Regions from separate parts of the Streptomyces sp. URMC 126 genome, predicted to be linked through region 1. Evidence: riboswitches for the same ligand, from Rfam matches in the RefSeq annotation. Region 1 holds a riboswitch; the other holds the start of a gene.
What was found. A riboswitch is a leader RNA that binds a small molecule or an ion and turns the genes downstream of it on or off. The one in region 1 is predicted to bind cobalamin.
Positions count from the first base shown of each region.

Region 1 (9,987 bases):
GCAGAGGGTGAACGGGGCGTCCGTCGTCGTGGACGGCCGGACGGTCGGCGAGATCGTCGGCGAGGGGCTGTGCGTGCTGGTCGGAGTGACCCACGACGACACTCCCGAGAAGGCGGCACAGCTCGCCCGCAAGCTGTGGTCCGTCCGGATCCTGGCCGACGAGAAGTCCTGTTCCGACGTGGGCGCGCCGCTGCTCGTGATCTCCCAGTTCACGCTTTACGGTGACGCGCGCAAGGGGCGGCGGCCCACGTGGAACGCGGCCGCTCCGGGCCGCGTGGCCGAGCCTTTGGTGGACGAGGTCGTGGCGCGGCTGCGGGAGTTGGGGGCCCGGGTGGAGACGGGCGTGTTCGGAGCCGACATGAAGGTGTCGTTGACGAACGACGGGCCGTTCACGGTGCTGTTGGAGGTGTGAGGGGGAGGGGCCCCGACCCCGCCGGGCCGGGCGCCCCATTCAGCCTGTCCGGCGTTTGAGGGCAACCGCGCGGAGCGCGGTTTCAGGGGGTGCGGGGGCTCGCCCCCCCGAGAAACGGTGAAAGGGCGGGACCGGGGCACCCCCCCCTACGGCTCGACCACGACCTCCTGCGCCGCCGCCGTCCCCTCTCCCACGATCAGCGCCGCGTCCACGGGAACATTCCGCTTCACGAGCGCCAGCGCGATCGGCCCCAGCTCGTGATGGCGCACGGCAGTCGTCACGAACCCGAGCTGCCGCCCGTCGGGCCCGTCCGAGGCGAGCCGCACCGGGGCACCGTGCCCCGGCAGGTGCACCTCGCTCCCGTCCAGGTGGAGGAAGACGAGCCGACGCGGCGGCTTGCCCAGGTTCTGGACGCGAGCGACGGTCTCCTGGCCCCGGTAGCACCCCTTCTGGAGATGCACGGCGGTGCCGATGAGTCCGAGCTCATGCGGGATCGTCCGGTGGTCCGTCTCCAGCCCCAGCCGCGGCCGGTGCGCCTCGACGCGCAGGGCCTCCAGGGCGAGGACGCCCGCCGCCGGCCCGTGGCCGGCCGCGAACTCCTCCAGCCGCTCGCGCGGCAGGAACAGGTCGCGCCCGTGCGGGGTCTCGCGGACGACGACGCCGTCGGGGACCTCGGCGATCGAGCCGGCGGGCAGGTGGACGACGGCGATCTCGTCGGTGCGGTCGGCGACCTCGACCCGGTAGAAGAACTTCATGCTCTCCAGGTAGGCGATCAGCGCCTCCTGGGTGCCGGGTTCCACGTGCGCCCAGACGGTCGTGCCGTCGTCGACGAGGGAGAGGGCGTGCTCGATGTGGCCGTTCGCGGTGAGGACCAGCGCCTCGGTGGCCTGCCCGGGCGGCAGCTCGCTGACGTGCTGGGTGAGCAGCAGGTGCAGCCAGCCGAGCCGGTCGTCGCCGGAGACCGTGACCACGCCGCGGTGGGAGAGGTCGACGAAGCCGGACCCGTCGGCGAGCGCGCGCTGCTCGCGGAACGGGTCGCCGTAGTGCGCGGCGACGCCTTCGTCCGGGCCCTCGGCGGGGACGGCGCCGGGCAGCGACAGCAGAGGGCTCTTGGATTGACGCAGCATGCGCCCAGCCTACGACTCGCGCGGCGGGGCCGGATGCCCCGTACGGCCCGGCCTACGACCCGGCCGGGGTCTTCCCCGCGGCGGCCTTCCCGGACGAGCAGGAGCCGCACCGGCCGAAGATCGCGAAATGCTTCATGTCGGTGTCGAAACCGAACTCCGCTCGCAGCTTCTCGGTGAAGCCGGCGGCCACCGACAGGTCCGCCTCGATCACCCCGGTGCAGTCCCGGCAGACCAGGTGTATGTGGTCGTGCCGGTCCGCGAGATGGTACGTGGGGGCGCCGTGGCCGAGGTGGGCGTGGCTGACCAGGCCGAGCTCCTCCAGGAGCTCCAGCGTCCGGTAGACGGTGGAGATGTTGACGCCGCCGGCCGTCTTGCGGACCTCGGTGAGGATGTCGTCCGGCGTCGCGTGCTCCAGCCGGTCGACCGCCTCCAGCACCAGCTGGCGCTGCGGCGTCAGCCGGTAGCCGCGCTTACGGAGATCGCTCTGCCAGTCGGTGTCCACCACCTCTCCAGTCTAGGCGGGGCCGGCCCTTCCCGGCCCCCCTCGGGCGGCTCCCGGGTCCCGGCCGCCTGCCCGGGGCTCCCCCGACCACCTTCGCGGATCCCCTTGGATCAGCTCTCGCGAATCTCCTTGGGTCAGCCCTCGCGGACCTCCTTGAGGTAGCGGGCCAGGGCCGCGATCGCCTCCGGGTTGCGCGGGCTCTCCACGAGGTCCACATAGTCCAGGACGAAGATCCGCTTGTTCTTCACGGCCGGGACGTCGGCCAGCGGCGGGTAGGAGAGCAGGAACTTCCGCTTCTCCTCGGCGCCGACGTCGCCGTAGTTGTTGATGACGATGACGTCGGGCCGCCGGTCCACCACCGTCTCCCAGCCGACCGTCGTCCAGGTGTCCTTCAGGTCGCTCATCACATGGTCGCCGCCGGCCTTGGTGATGATGTCGTGCGGCCCGGCGAAGGCGCCCGCCGTCACCGGCTTGTCGCGGCCGTCGTCGTAGAGGAAGACCTTGGGCCGCTTGCCGTCGGCGGGGATCGTGGCCTGGGCGTCGGCGACCTTCTTCTTGAACCCGGCGACGAGCTTCGCCGCCCGGTCCTCCACGTCGAAGATCTTCCCCAGGGTGGTGAGATCGGTGTAGAGCGCCTCCAGCGGCGGCATCACGCCCCGCTCCTTGCCGCTGCCGCTCCGGCAGGACTCGGTGAGCACGTACGAGCCGATGCCCAGCTTCTTCAGCGCGGCGGGCGTGAAGCCGTCGCCCTCGCCGAAGCCGTAGTTCCAGCCGGCGAAGACGAGGTCGGCCTTGGCGTCGAGGACCATCTCCTTGTTGATCTGCTTCGTGGACAGCCGCTTGACCTTGTCGTAGCCGTCCTTCCAGGGGACGTCTTCCGAGTGGCTCGTCTTGTAGGCGGGTGCCACGTAGCCGGCCATGTGGTCCTCTAGGCCGAGCGCGAACATGATCTCCGCGATGCCCACGTCGTTGGTCACCACCCGCCGCGGCGCCTTGTCGTACACCGTCTTCACCCCGCAGTTCTCGATGGTGACGGGGTAATGGCCGGACGCCGAGGACTTCTTCGCGTCGTCGGACTTCTCGTCGTCCACCTGGGCGCCGCAGCCCGCCAGGGCGAGGGCGGTGGCCAGACAGACGAGGGCACGGGCGGTGCGCATGACGGGGCTCCTGGGGAAGGGGGTCACCGGGGCAGGCGGTCGAAGAGGAGTTGCGGGACGCCGGACACCGGGTGGGGCACCCGGTGCGCCCGTACGCCGAAGACGTCGGCGAGGAGACCGGCGGTCAGCACCTCGTCCGGCGGTCCGGAGGCGACGAGCCGGCCGCCGTGGACGACGTACAGGACGTCGCAGTGGGTCGCGGCGAGGTTGAGGTCGTGCAGCGCGGCGAGCACGGTGAGACCGGACTCCCGTACCAGGGCGAGGACTTCGAGCTGCTGGCTGATGTCCAGGTGGTTGGTCGGCTCGTCCAGGACGAGCACCCTCGGCTGCTGGGCCAGGGCGCGCGCGATCAGCACGCGCTGCTTCTCGCCGCCGGAGAGGGTCAGGAAGCCGCGTTCCGCGAGGTGCCCGGCGCCGACCCGCTCCAGGGCCGCCGCGCAGACGTCGGTGTCCTCGCGGGAGGTGCGGCCGGCCGCCCGCTGGTGCGGCATACGGCCCATCGCGACGACTTCGGCGACCGTGAAGTCGAACTCGCCGCCCGACTCCTGCGGCAGCGCCGCCAGCCGCCGGGCGCCCTCGCGGGCGGTGAGCCCGTGCAGGTCGTCGCCGTCCAGCAGCACCCGGCCGTACGTCGGCCGCAGCGCCCGGTACACGCACCGCAGCAGCGTCGACTTCCCGCTGCCGTTGGGGCCGACGACGCCGACGAACTGGCCGCTCTCGGCCCGCAGTTCCACGTCCCGGACCAGCCGGGCGCCGGCCACCTCGACCGACAGGTCCTCGATGTCGACCCGCATCAGGCCCCTCCGAAGGTGTAGCCGCGCCGGCGCATCAGCAGGATGAAGCAGGGCACGCCGATCAGCGCGGTGATCACGCCGACGGGCAGTTCGACGGGCGCGAGCAGCAGCCGCGAGACGACGTCCACCCACACCAGCAGCACGGCGCCCAGCAGCGGCGCGACGGCGAGGACGCGGCGGTGGTCGGCGCCGACCAGCATCCGGGTGGCGTGCGGGACCATCAGCCCGACGAAGCCGATGGCGCCGCTGACGGCGACGACGGCACCGGTGACGGCCGCCACCACGACGAACAGCACCCGGCGCCGCCGCTCGGGGTCGACGCCGAGCGCGGACGACGTCTCGTCGCCCATGGCCAGGACGTTCAGGCCGCGCGCCGACCACAGCAGGTAGCCCAGGCCCAGCAGCACGGCACCGGCGGCGATCGGCACGGACTGCCAGCTCGCCCCGCCGAGGCTGCCGAGCAGCCACATCATCGCCGAGCGGGCGGCGTCGCCCCGGTCCGCGCTGAAGACCATCAGAGTGGTGATCGCGGAGAAGCCGTAGTACATCGCGGTCCCCACCAGCACCAGCCGCAGGGGGGTCAGCCCGTGCCCGGTACTGCGGGCCGCCGCGTAGACCAGGGCCATCGAGGCGAGCGCGGCGAGGAACGCCGCGCTGGACAGCGCCCATACGCCGAGCGAGCCGAGCACGCCGAAGAGGAGCACCGCGTTGGCGCCGACGGCGGCGCCGGAGGAGATGCCGAGCACGAACGGGTCGGCGAGGGCGTTGCGGACCAGCGCCTGGGTGGCCACGCCGACGGCGGCGAGACCGGCGCCGACCACGGCCGCCAGCAGGGCGCGCGGGAAGCGCAGCTCCCAGACGATGGTGTAGGCGGAGATCTCGTCCGCCCCGATCCGGCCGCCGGTCAGCCCGGCGCCCAGATAGCGCAGCACGCGCCCCCAGCCGATGCCGGAGGAGCCCAGGGCGACGCAGCAGAGGAGGGAGCCGAGGAGGGCCACGGTCAGCCCGGCGAGCAGGGGTGGCAGCGGGATCCGCCGTGCCGGTGCGGTGGTGCCGGGTGGGGCCTGGGCGGTGACGGCCAAGGGGACGCCTTCGGCTCGGGCCGTGGGCCCGGGCACGCGTGCCCGTAAGGAGCCCCGCCGCGCTGCGGGGGGCCTCCCCTCGCAGTCCACGGCGAGTTGTCAGGAGCTGACGCCGCCGCGGGTGATCGGGCTCGCGGAACGGGTGTTCCGCCTACCGTTGCGGGTCAGCGCCGGATTTCGACCGGACTTCCCCCGCGGGGCGCTTCGTGCGACTTGTACGACAGCCGGGGGTTACGGCTGCTCGGGGTTGTACGGGGTGCCGTCCGGGCGGAAGAAGGAGACGCCGTCCGGCAGGTCGTCCGGCAGGTTCCGCGCCCACTCCTCCAGAGCGGCCACGTCGGCGGTCTTCTTCAGCTGCGCGGACATGTACGGCCGCAGCGGCACCTCGGGGGTGGCCTTCTCGCCGACCCACATCAGGTCGCCCTTGACGTACCCGTAGAGGCGCTTGCCGCCCGAGTACGGGCCGGACGCGGCGGTCCGTGCGACCGCGTCCGTGACGATGTCGATCTGCGGCTTCTTGTCGGCGAGCTCGCCGTACCAGACCTCGACGACGCCCTGGTCGCGGATCATGACGACCTCGACCTTGCGGTCCTTGTCGATCCGCCAGTAGCCGCTCTCGGTCTCCAGCGGGCGGACCTTGTTCCCCTCGGCGTCGAGCACCCAGCTGTGCGAGACGTACTCCAGGAAGTCCCGGCCGTCGTGGGTGAAGGTGACTTCCTGCCCGAAGTTGCACTTCTCGGAGCCCGGGAAGTCGGCGACGCCCGCCCCCTCCCACTTGCCGAGGAGGAAGACGAGGGGCACGAGGTCCCGGTGGAGGTCGGAGGGAATCTCGATCATGGGATCAGCTCAGACGATCTGTAGGGGGCGAACAAGGAGGGGTCAGCGCTGGCCCTGGTACAGCTTCTTCCAGGTCAGCCCGGCGAACGCGAGAACGCCGACGGCGACCAGGACCAGCAGGGTGGTGAAGACTGCCTCAAGCACGAGCGCGCTCCTCGGTCGGAGTGAGGGGTTACGGACCTGCGACGAGTCTAGTCGGCCCGCTCCGGATCGGCGGTGTGAGGTGGGACGGGCCGCGGAGGGCCCCCGGTACGGGCGTCCGGCCTAGAGTGATCCCATGCGGAAGAAGCTCGTGATCAAGGTGACGGCGGGCGCGGACGCGCCCGAGCGGTGCTCGCAGGCGTTCACGGTGGCGGCCGTCGCCGTCGCGAGCGGCGTCGAGGTCTCGCTGTGGCTGACGGGGGAGTCGTCCTGGTTCGCCCTGCCGGGCCGGGCGGCGGAGTTCGAACTGCCGCACGCGGCGCCGCTGCCGGAGCTGATCGACGGCATCCGGGCGGGCGGCGGCATGATCACCGTCTGTACGCAGTGCGCGGCGCGGCGGGACATCGAGGAGAAGGACCTGATCGAGGGCGCGCGCATCGCGGGGGCCCAGGTCTTCGTCGGCGAGGCCATGGCGGACGGGGTGCAGGCGCTGGTCTACTGACCGCTCGCCTCAGCGGCCGCTCCAGGACCGATCTGGGGCCGCTCTGGGATCGCTCTACGGGCCGTCCCGCTGGTCGTCCCGCCCGCGCCGGTCGTCCAGCTCGTTCCACCAGCGGTCGGACTCGGGGTCGCCCGTCTCCTCGTCCCACCAGCGGTCGTCCGGACCCCGGCGGTTGGCCACGATGGCCGCCACCGGGGGGATCACCATCGCGAACAGGCACATGCCGATGGCGGCGGGCACGGACCACAGCCGGACGACGGCCCAGGCCAGGACGAACATCCCGACGCACGTGCCCATCATGGCGAAGTACAGGTGACGCCGCCGCGCGTACATGCTTCAACGGTACGGCGGGGCCCGGTCGCCGTACAGCGCGCCCGTGGCGCGCCGCGGAGGGCGCGCCGGAGGGCCGCACCCCGCCATCAGGGCGTCCAAACCCCGGGGTGCGGCCCTCCGGCCGGTCCGGCGCGCGAGGCGCCGTGCTCAGTGGGCGGCGTCCTTCAAGACGTGTGCCGCCTCATGCGGTGTACGCCGCCTTATACGGCGATCGCCACCTCCGCCAGCCCGCCCGGCTGGGCGACGACCGTACGGTCGGCGGTCGCGCCCGGGACGAGCGCGCGCACCGTCCAGGTGCCCTCGGCCGCGTAGAAGCGGAACTGCCCGGTCGCGGAGGTGGGGACCTCCGCGGTGAACTCGCCGCGGCTGTCCAGCAGGCGCACGTAACCGGCGACGGGCACCCCGTCACGGGTCACGGAACCCTGGATGGTGGTCTCGCCCTGCTTGGCCGTCGAGGCGTCGGGGCCGCCGGCCTTGGCTCCACACATGCTGCGTACCTTTCCTCGTTCGTGCTGTCGTCGGACGGTCAGTTGGCGCCGAGCTCGATCGGCACGCCGACGAGGGAGCCGTACTCGGTCCAGGAGCCGTCGTAGTTGCGGACGTTGGTCTGCCCGAGCAGCTCGTGCAGGACGAACCAGGTGTGCGCCGACCGCTCGCCGATCCGGCAGTACGCGATGGTGTCCTTCGTCAGGTCCACGCCCGCGCCCTCGTAGACGGCGCGGAGTTCGTCGTCCGACTTGAACGTGCCGTCGTCGTTGGCCGCCTTGGACCAGGGGATGTTGCGCGCCGACGGGACGTGGCCGGGCCGCTGCGACTGCTCCTGCGGGAGGTGGGCGGGGGCGAGCAGCTTGCCGCTGAACTCGTCGGGCGACCGGACGTCGACCAGGTTCAGGCTGCCGATCGCGGCCACCACGTCGTCCCGGAAGGCGCGGATCGAGGTGTCCTGCGGCTTGGCCTTGTACTCGGTGCGCGGGCGCCGCGGGACCTCGGCGACCAGGTCGCGCGAGTCCAGCTCCCACTTCTTGCGGCCGCCGTCGAGGAGGCGGACGTCCTCGTGGCCGTAGAGCTTGAAGTACCAGTAGGCGTAGGCGGCGAACCAGTTGTTGTTGCCGCCGTAGAGGACGACCGTGTCGTCGTTGGCGATGCCCTTCTCGGACAGCAGCTTCTCGAAACCCGCCTGGTCGACGAAGTCGCGGCGGACGGGGTCCTGGAGGTCCGTCCGCCAGTCGATCCGGATGGCGGACTTGATGTGGTTCTTGTCGTAGGCCGAGGTGTCCTCGTCGACCTCGACGATGACGGTCTTGGGGTCGCCTGCGTCGATGCGGGCCTGGACCCAGTCGGCGTCCACCAGGACGTCACTGCGGCTCATGCTGTTCTCCTCCGGGGCAGTTGCTGAGGTACGCCAAGGGCGCGCCGGGCGCCGGCGCATGGCGGTGATGCGGGAGGGGGGCCGGAGCTGCCGGCCGAGGAGGGGACGGAGCCCCTGTCAGGCACGGCGACACAGCATGGCGGCCACGCGGCACAGGTCGACTGCCCGCCGCTTGGTGAGATCCGCCTGTCGCCTCATGGTGCGATCGTAGGGAGGGCGGGGGAGGGGTGTCACCGACGTGTCGGTATATGAGACGAATAGTCTCACCATGTGGGCAGGCAAGTGCCGGACCAGCTGTTTTTCCGGCCCGTCCGGCGTTTGAGGACAAGCGCGCGGAGCGCGGTTTTCGGGGGGTCCGGGGGTTTGCCCCGGGAGTCGGCGAAGGCGGGCAGTCCCTAGGCGCCGCGACGGGCGGGCCGTACCTGCCGTACCGCCTTGGGGACGGTGCGGGGCGCGCCTCACCCCGCCAGCCGCACGCCCGTCCCCCCGAGCGTGATCTCCACGCCCTTCTCGTTCGTCTCGACCTTCTCCAGCTTGATGCCCCGGGGCAGCCCGGTGATCTCCCGCTCGAAGTCCGTCTTCTTGCGGATCAGCCCCTCCAGCCCCGGCAGATCCGACGGCACCTTCTCCGCGTGCACCCGCACCCGCGTGTCGCCGACCAGGCTCACCGTCGAGACCACGCTCCGCTTCACCACGCCCATCGGCAGCGGGATGCTTCCGGTCACCTTCACCCGGCTGGTGCCGGACGCGTCCTTGCCGCCGTAGCCGACGGTGATCCCCTGACCGGCGATGCGGCTCAGGTCCTCGTACGAGATGTGGGCGGTGCCGGAGGCCCGGTCGGCGACGGCGGAGCTGAAACTGCTGTCAATGCGCACGCCGTGCAGGGTCGCGTCGAAGTCGCTCACCCGGATCGACTTGTCGCCCGTGCCGGCCGTCACGCCGCCGTCGAGCGAGACCTCGACCTCGTCCAGCTTGGAGTCCGCGACCTGGGTCAGGAACGGGAAGCCCTTGATGGAGACGTCGGGCTTGCCCGACATGTTCTGGCTGCTCCGTATCTTGTCCGCCGCCTCGTCCTCCACGTACCAGACCGCCACACGGTCGGCGGCGACGAAGAGGCCGCCCAGGATCACGACGACGATCAGCAGGGTGCGTATGGCGCGCATCGGGTGACGTTCTCCCAGGGTCGGTTCGGGCCTTGCCGTTCCGGCGAGCCTACCCAGCCGGTCGCCGGGGTCACGTGGTCCCGACGACCATGAAGACGGCGAAGGGCCGCCCCCGGTTTCCCGGGGACGGCCCACGTGACGGGGCACACGGCCCGCCTGTCGCCGTACGGCGTCAGAAGAGCGCCCGCCCCACCACGTAGACCGCCGGGGCGGCGAGCGCCAGCGGCAGCGCGACGCCCGCGGTCATGTGCACGAAGCGCGACGGGTAGTCGTAGCTCGCCACCCGCAGGCCGACCAGCGCGCAGACGCCCGCGGCCAGACCCAGCAGGGCCGCCGAACCTCCGGTGTGGGTCAGCTGGCCGCCGAGGACGCCCGCCCCCGCCGCCGCGAGCAGCGCGACGACCGGGGAGGCCACCGACGGCAGCGGCAGTGCCCGGGCCAGGACCGTCACGGCCACCGCGATGCCGCCGACCACCACCGCGTCCCGGTCGGCGGCCAGATGGCCCGCCGCGAGGACCGCGAGGACCGTCGAACCGCCGGCCGTCGTCAGCCCGTACAGCCGCTCGTC
Region 1 is NZ_JBPQTX010000232.1:532-10,518, reverse strand. It holds gene dtd (D-aminoacyl-tRNA deacylase) at 1-412, shown strand, start outside; gene ygfZ (CAF17-like 4Fe-4S cluster assembly/insertion protein YgfZ) at 559-1,539, opposite strand; gene ACSNOK_RS24130 (Fur family transcriptional regulator) at 1,592-2,044, opposite strand; gene ACSNOK_RS24125 (ABC transporter substrate-binding protein) at 2,176-3,198, opposite strand; gene ACSNOK_RS24120 (ABC transporter ATP-binding protein) at 3,222-3,992, opposite strand; gene ACSNOK_RS24115 (FecCD family ABC transporter permease) at 3,992-5,074, opposite strand; cobalamin riboswitch at 5,174-5,312, opposite strand; gene ACSNOK_RS24110 (FABP family protein) at 5,306-5,911, opposite strand; gene ACSNOK_RS24105 (DsrE family protein) at 6,189-6,554, shown strand; gene ACSNOK_RS24100 (DUF3099 domain-containing protein) at 6,609-6,887, opposite strand; gene ACSNOK_RS24095 (DUF1416 domain-containing protein) at 7,088-7,375, opposite strand; gene ACSNOK_RS24090 (sulfurtransferase) at 7,414-8,256, opposite strand; gene ACSNOK_RS24085 (LmeA family phospholipid-binding protein) at 8,715-9,419, opposite strand; partial or broken gene ACSNOK_RS24080 (hypothetical protein) at 9,592-9,987, opposite strand, start outside.

Region 2 (6,223 bases), on a different contig from region 1:
GTCCGGTCGCCGACGGTCCGTCAGGCGGGCGTGGGCTCCACCGGACCGGTGCCCGCGTCCGGTTCCGGGGCGGCGTCCTCGTCGGCGTCCCCGCCGCCGGCCGGCAGGTAGTCCTCGCTGATCTCCCGCGGCCCGAACGGCCAGACCCGCTCCACCCGCGCCCACAGCAGGAAGGCGAGGCAGCCCGCGCCGAACCAGGCGAGCGACCACTCGATGGGGTGCCGGCCGGGGGAATTGCGGTCCGCGTAACCGTAGATGACGAGCCAGCCGACCAGCGCCACCAGGCTCGGCAGCGGGTAGAGCCACATCCGGTACGGGCGCGGCAGCGTCGGCTGGCGGCGGCGCAGCACGGTGACGGCCGCGATCTGCCCCAGCGCCTGGACGAGCACCATCACCGTGGTCAGCAGCTGGATCAGGGTGGCCAGGTCGGTGTGACGGCCGATCAGGAAGCCGACGCAGCCGATCGCCCCCATGCTCAGCAGGCCGAGGACGGGGAAGCGGTGGCGCGGGTGCAGGGTGCCGAAGGCGCGGAAGAACACCTTCTCCCGCGCCGCGTTGTAGGGGATGCGGGAGGCGCCCAGGAGGCCGGTGAAGACCGATGCCACGGCGGTGATCAGCACCAGCACCGTGACGGCGTCGGCGGCCCCCCGCCCCCAGGTGCGTTCCAGCACGGCGGAGGCCACGGACGACGAGGCGACGTTGTCCGCGTCGAGCATGTCCCGCCAGTCCACGACGCCCAGGGTGCCGATCTGGAGCAGCAGATAGATGCCCATGATGCCGAGGATGGAGAAGATGATGGAGCGCGGAATGGTGCGCCCCGGGTCCTTGATCTCGGCGCCCATGTAGGCGGTCGTCCAGTAACCGCCGTAGTCGTAGATGCCGATGGTCAGCCCCGCCGCGAAGCCGATCCAGAAGTGATGGCTCGTCAGCTCGAAGGCGTGGGACGGGTAGGTGAACGCCCGGTCCGCGCTGAAGTGGGTGAACGCGGCGGTGATCACCAGCACCACCGCCGCGATCATCACGCACCAGAGGACCGCCGTGATCCGGGCCATGTTCTCCACCCGACCCCACAGCAGCGCCACGACCACCACGATGAGCGCCAGCCCGGTCAGGTCGCCCTGCGTCGGGGTCATGCCCGGCCACAGGTAGCCCAGGTACTGGACGAAGCCCATCACGCCGCTCGCCATGGCCAGCGGCACGTAGAGCATGGCCGTCCAGACGAACAGGAACGGCATCAGCCGGCCCGTCCGGTACTGGAACGCCTGCCGCAGGTAGACGTAACTGCCGCCCGCCCCCGGCAGGGACGCGCCCAGCTCGGCCCAGACCAGACCGTCCGCGAGGGCGAGCAGCGCCCCCGCCAGGAAGCCGATGACGGCCTGCGGGCCGCCGAAGGCCGCGACCATGAGCGGAATCGTGACGAACGGGCCGATCCCGCACATCTGGCTCATGTTGATGGCGGTGGCCTGGAACGGCCCGACGCGGCGGACGAATCCGTCCCGGCCGTCCGGTGCGTCGGCTTTCACTCCCATGGCGACCGCCCTTCCCGTTGGCGCGTTACCCGCACTCGTAGCACCGGCCCGCCCGGCGCGTCCATCACCCCGCACGAGGCCGGCACGGACCGTGACACGGGCATCGCCCGAACAGCGCACGGGAGTTGGGGACCATGAGCCGGACGGGGTGATGGGTGACTCTGGCCGGGCGCTCCGCACCGCGTCAAGACCCGGGGCGCACGCGGCCGGAGCGCACGGTGGAACGGAAGCCGGTAGCGCGACCGGAGCGCCCCCTGAGGCAGGACATGACAATCGCCACTCTCGGTGTATCCGCACTGGCAGGGGCGTTACAGTGACCCGGCCGTGGTGTTCGGGAAGACCGGTGCAGGACCCTCCCCCCGGGAGGAGTCCGATTCCGGAGCGGCCCTCGCCACTGTGATCGGGGAGTGACCGTCCCGTTCCACGCGGCCCGCCGGGCGCGTGGAGCCACTGGCCGCAGCCGGCTGCCGGGAAGGCGGGGGCGGGCGCGAACGAACCCGTCAGCCAGGAGACCGGCCACGGCATCTCAGTGAACCGATCCACGAGGTGCTGGAGCGTGAACCCCAAGATGACCCTGCCCACCGACGCGCCCGCCGGGCCGTCCGCCGCCTTCCGCTGGCGCCGCCAGGACACGGTGCGGACCGCCGGCCTGCTCGCCGTCATAGCCGCCCTGCACGTCGTCGCCTTCGGCGTGCTCTTCCTGCTGGTCGTCCCGAGCCACTACGAAGTGGGCTCCAAGGTCTACGGCGTCGGCCTCGGCGTCACCGCCTACACCCTCGGCATGCGGCACGCCTTCGACGCCGACCACATCGCCGCCATCGACAACACCACCCGCAAGCTGATGGCCGACGGCAAGCGCCCGGTCTCCGTCGGCTTCTGGTTCGCCCTCGGCCACTCCAGCGTCGTCATCGCCATGGCCGCCCTGGTCGCCGGCGGCACGCATATGGCGAGCACGCTGATGGACGAGGACTCGTCCGCCCACCAGACGCTCGGCATCGTCGGCACCACCGTCTCGGGCGGCTTCCTCTACCTCATCGCCGCCCTCAACCTCGTCGCCCTCGCGGGCATCCTGCGCATCTTCCGCTCGATGCGCGAGGGCCGCTACGACGAGGCCGAGCTGGAGCAGCACCTCGACTCGCGCGGCTTCATGAACCGGATCCTCGGCCGCTTCACCCGCTCGATCAGCCGCCCCGGCCAGATGTACCCGCTGGGCTTCCTCTTCGGCCTGGGCTTCGACACCGCCACCGAGGTCACCCTGATGGTCATGGCCGGCAGCGGCGCCGCCGCCGGACTGCCCTGGTACGCGATCCTCTGCCTGCCGCTGCTGTTCGCCGCCGGCATGAGCCTCTTCGACACCCTCGACGGCACGTTCATGAACTTCGCCTACCAGTGGGCGTTCTCCAACCCGGTGCGCAAGGTCTACTACAACCTCACCATCACCGGCCTGTCGATCGCCGTCGCCTTCCTCATCGGCACCATCGAACTGGTCGGCGTGCTGCACGAGAAGCTGGAGCTGGACGACGCGGTCACCGGCTGGATCGCCGGACTGAACCTCGACAACGTCGGCTTCGTCATCGTCGGCCTGTTCGTGGTGGTCTGGGCCGCCGCCCTCGCCTACTGGCGCTTCGCCAAGGTCGAGCAGCGCTGGGCGGCGCGCGGCGCGTCGGCCCCGGCGACGGAGGGCTGACCGGACCCCGACGGTCCGCGGACACCGCCCGTCCCCCCACGGCTTGGGCCGACACCGGGACGGGCGGCGCCCCGCGGGTCTACCGTGAAGGGGAGTGCATCCGCCTTCGGTCAGGAGCCCCATGGACCGCGAGAAGATCACCCTCACCGGTGTCCCGGAGACCCTCCTCGCCACCCTCCACGCCCGCGCCCTCGACAGCCGCTCCCGACGCTCCCTCCTGCGCGACCGCACGGCCCTCCAGACCGTCCGACGCCTCGACTACGACTTCGGCAGGACCGGCATGACGTCCGTGAACGTGGCGGGCGTCGCCCTGCGCGCCCGCTGCCTGGACGACTGGACGGCCGCCTACCTGGCCCGTCGCCCCCGCGCCACCGTCCTCCACCTGGCCTGCGGGCTCGACACCCGGGCGCACCGCCTCGCCCGGTTCCCGGAGACCCGGTGGATCGACGTCGACCTCCCCGAGGTCGTCGCCCTCCGGAACCGTGTCCTCCCGTCGCCCGGCGGCGACTACCGCACCCTCGCGACCTCCGTGACCGCCGGCGGCTGGCTGGAGGAACTGCCCGCCGACCGGCCCGTGGTGGCCGTCTTCGAAGGACTCGCCCCGTACCTGCGGCCGGCCGAGGGGGAGCAGCTGATCCGGCGGATCGCCGGCCATTTCCCGCGCGGACAGATCCTGTTCGACTGCCTCAGCGGCCTGGGCGTCCGTCTGCAACGGCTGGTGCCCCTCTTCCGCAGGACCGGCGCGACGGTGCGCTGGGGCATCGACGACCTCCACGCGCTGGAACGCCTGCACCCGGGGCTGACCTGTCTCGACGTCGTCCGCGGCTGCGACCTGCCCGACGTCCGCCACATCGGGCCGCTGGCCCGCGCGGAGGCGGGTCTGACGAGCCGCGTGCCCGGGTTGCGGGACGTGTTCCGGCTGGCGCGGTTCGAGTTCTGAGGGGGAACGCCCCTGGCCCTCTCCCGGAGGGGGCACCCCCGTTCCGCCGTGTTCCGACGGCGCGCGGCGGCGCGGTCTCAGGGGGTGCCGGGGCGCGGCCCCGGCGAGAAACGGTGAAACGGGGGTGCCCCCTCCGGGAGAGGGGCCGGGGCGAGCCCGCCGGCCCGGTGGAAGAACGAACGCACCAGCCCCCGCACCACGGGAACCGACCACCCCGCCCCACCCGGCCCGACGAGCGCGTCACGATCCCGAGCCGACATCAACCCCTCCGCCTGGAACCGCGGCGCCAACGCCGCGTAATCCGTGAACACCCAGTGCCCCGCACGGGACAGCCGACGACGCACGACCCGCCCGCCGGAGCGTGCCGTCACGGCCGGCCACGACCGCTCGAACCGCTCGTTGTGGAACCCGTCCGTCCCGGCCAGCAGCAGCGGCCGGTCCACCCCCTCCCGCGCCACCGGGAACAGCTCCCCGGGACGGCCGTCGGCGCCCGGCGGGTGGTCGAGGTACCCCTCCAGGTTCGCCGCCGCGCGGATCCGCCGGTCCCGGCGCATCGCCTCGGTCACCGCCGTCCCGCCGAGAGAGTGCCCGTAGACGCCCACTTGCCCCGGGTCCAGGGCCGCGCCGAGCCCCGGGGGCAGCGACCGGCCGGTGGCCGGGTCCGCCAGCCGGTCCAGAACGAACCGGAGGTCCGCGATCCGGGTCTCGACCAGGACGGAGAAGAGGTCCGGCCCCGGCTCCCCGGTGAGGACCGTCGGCCGCACCCGCTCCCGTCCGGGCATCCCGACCGGGAACTCCACCTCGCCGGCGTCCCCCGGATGATCGACGGCGGCCACCACGTACCCGTGGCTCGCCAGATCCTCCGCGAGCCCGGTGCCCATGGTGCGCGGGTCGCCGCCGCCTGGGCTGTACAGCAACACCGGCCGGCGCCCGGCGAGCGCGGGCGCGTCGACGTACGCGTGGCCGCGCGTGGCCGCCCAGTCGACACCCGCCTCCGGCAGGCGGTGCACCCGGACGTCGATCTCCCGGAAGAGCACGACCGCGCCGGGCGTCATATGCCGCGCCCGGGGGAGGCCCCGGACCGGCCCGGCCGGGTAGAACACCGTGACCATCACCTCCCGGACCGGGACGGCCGGTGTCAGCGGGTCGGGCCGGGACCGGTCGACCAGGTACAGCACGGTCGCCCCGACCCGGTGCGGACCGGTCGGAGCCGGCAGCACCGGGACGAGCGGCCGGCCCCCGGCGGCCCGCGCCGGTGCGGCCGCGCCCACGGCGAGCAGCAGACCCGCCGACGTGGCGGAGGCGATGACGGACCGTCTGCCCACGGCCCGGCTCGTATACGGCATGATGCGTTCCCTTCGTCGAACGGCCCCCGCGTGTACGGATGAGGGGCACGGCAGGCATGCTCGCCGTCGACGGGCGGTCCGGACGAACGTTCAGGCCGAGACCGAAAGGCTGGCGTGGGGGGAGGGGGAACGCGGTGCTCCGCGTCCACTTGACGGCGGACGACCTCGCCCGGGTGCGGTTCGCGCCCCGGCCGGCGCCGCTCCAGGAGCTCAACGCGGCCCTGAGCATGCTCGTCCACCCCCGCGACGCGCTGCTGTTCGGCCGGTGGCGGAACCGGCTGCTCCGCGCCCTGCCGCCCGCGGCGGAACCGCTCGCGGACCTCGTCCCCCTCGGGGTGGCGCCCCGCTTCCTCGACGTCTTCCACGACACCCTCGCGGACGGGCTGGACGCCGTCCGGGCCGCCCCAAGTCTCGTCCGCCCGGAGCTGGAACGCGTCCACGGCGGACGGCCGCCGGCCCCCTGGGTCCACCGGCTGCACGAGGACGACCCCGCCGCCTGGCGGCTTCTGCGCCGAGCCCAGCGGGCGGCGTTCGACACCGTCCTCGCCCCGGTCTGGCCCCTGGTCCAGGACCTGCACCGGGCCGAGTTCACCCGCCACGCGGTCACCGCCGCCGAACACGGCACCGGCGCGGCGCTCGCGGCCCTCGTCCCCGGCGGCCGGCTGCGCGGCACGGTCTGGGAGCTGCCGGCTTCCACCGACCGGGACCTCCGCCCGGCCGG
Region 2 is NZ_JBPQTX010000353.1:580-6,802, reverse strand. It holds gene ACSNOK_RS28915 (APC family permease) at 21-1,529, opposite strand; cobalamin riboswitch at 1,838-2,064, shown strand; gene ACSNOK_RS28910 (HoxN/HupN/NixA family nickel/cobalt transporter) at 2,098-3,216, shown strand; gene ACSNOK_RS28905 (class I SAM-dependent methyltransferase) at 3,338-4,156, shown strand; gene ACSNOK_RS28900 (alpha/beta hydrolase family protein) at 4,234-5,502, opposite strand; gene ACSNOK_RS28895 (ArsR/SmtB family transcription factor) at 5,637-6,223, shown strand, end outside.
Region 2: another riboswitch for cobalamin. It lies ahead of ACSNOK_RS28910 (HoxN/HupN/NixA family nickel/cobalt transporter); the one in region 1 lies ahead of ACSNOK_RS24115 (FecCD family ABC transporter permease).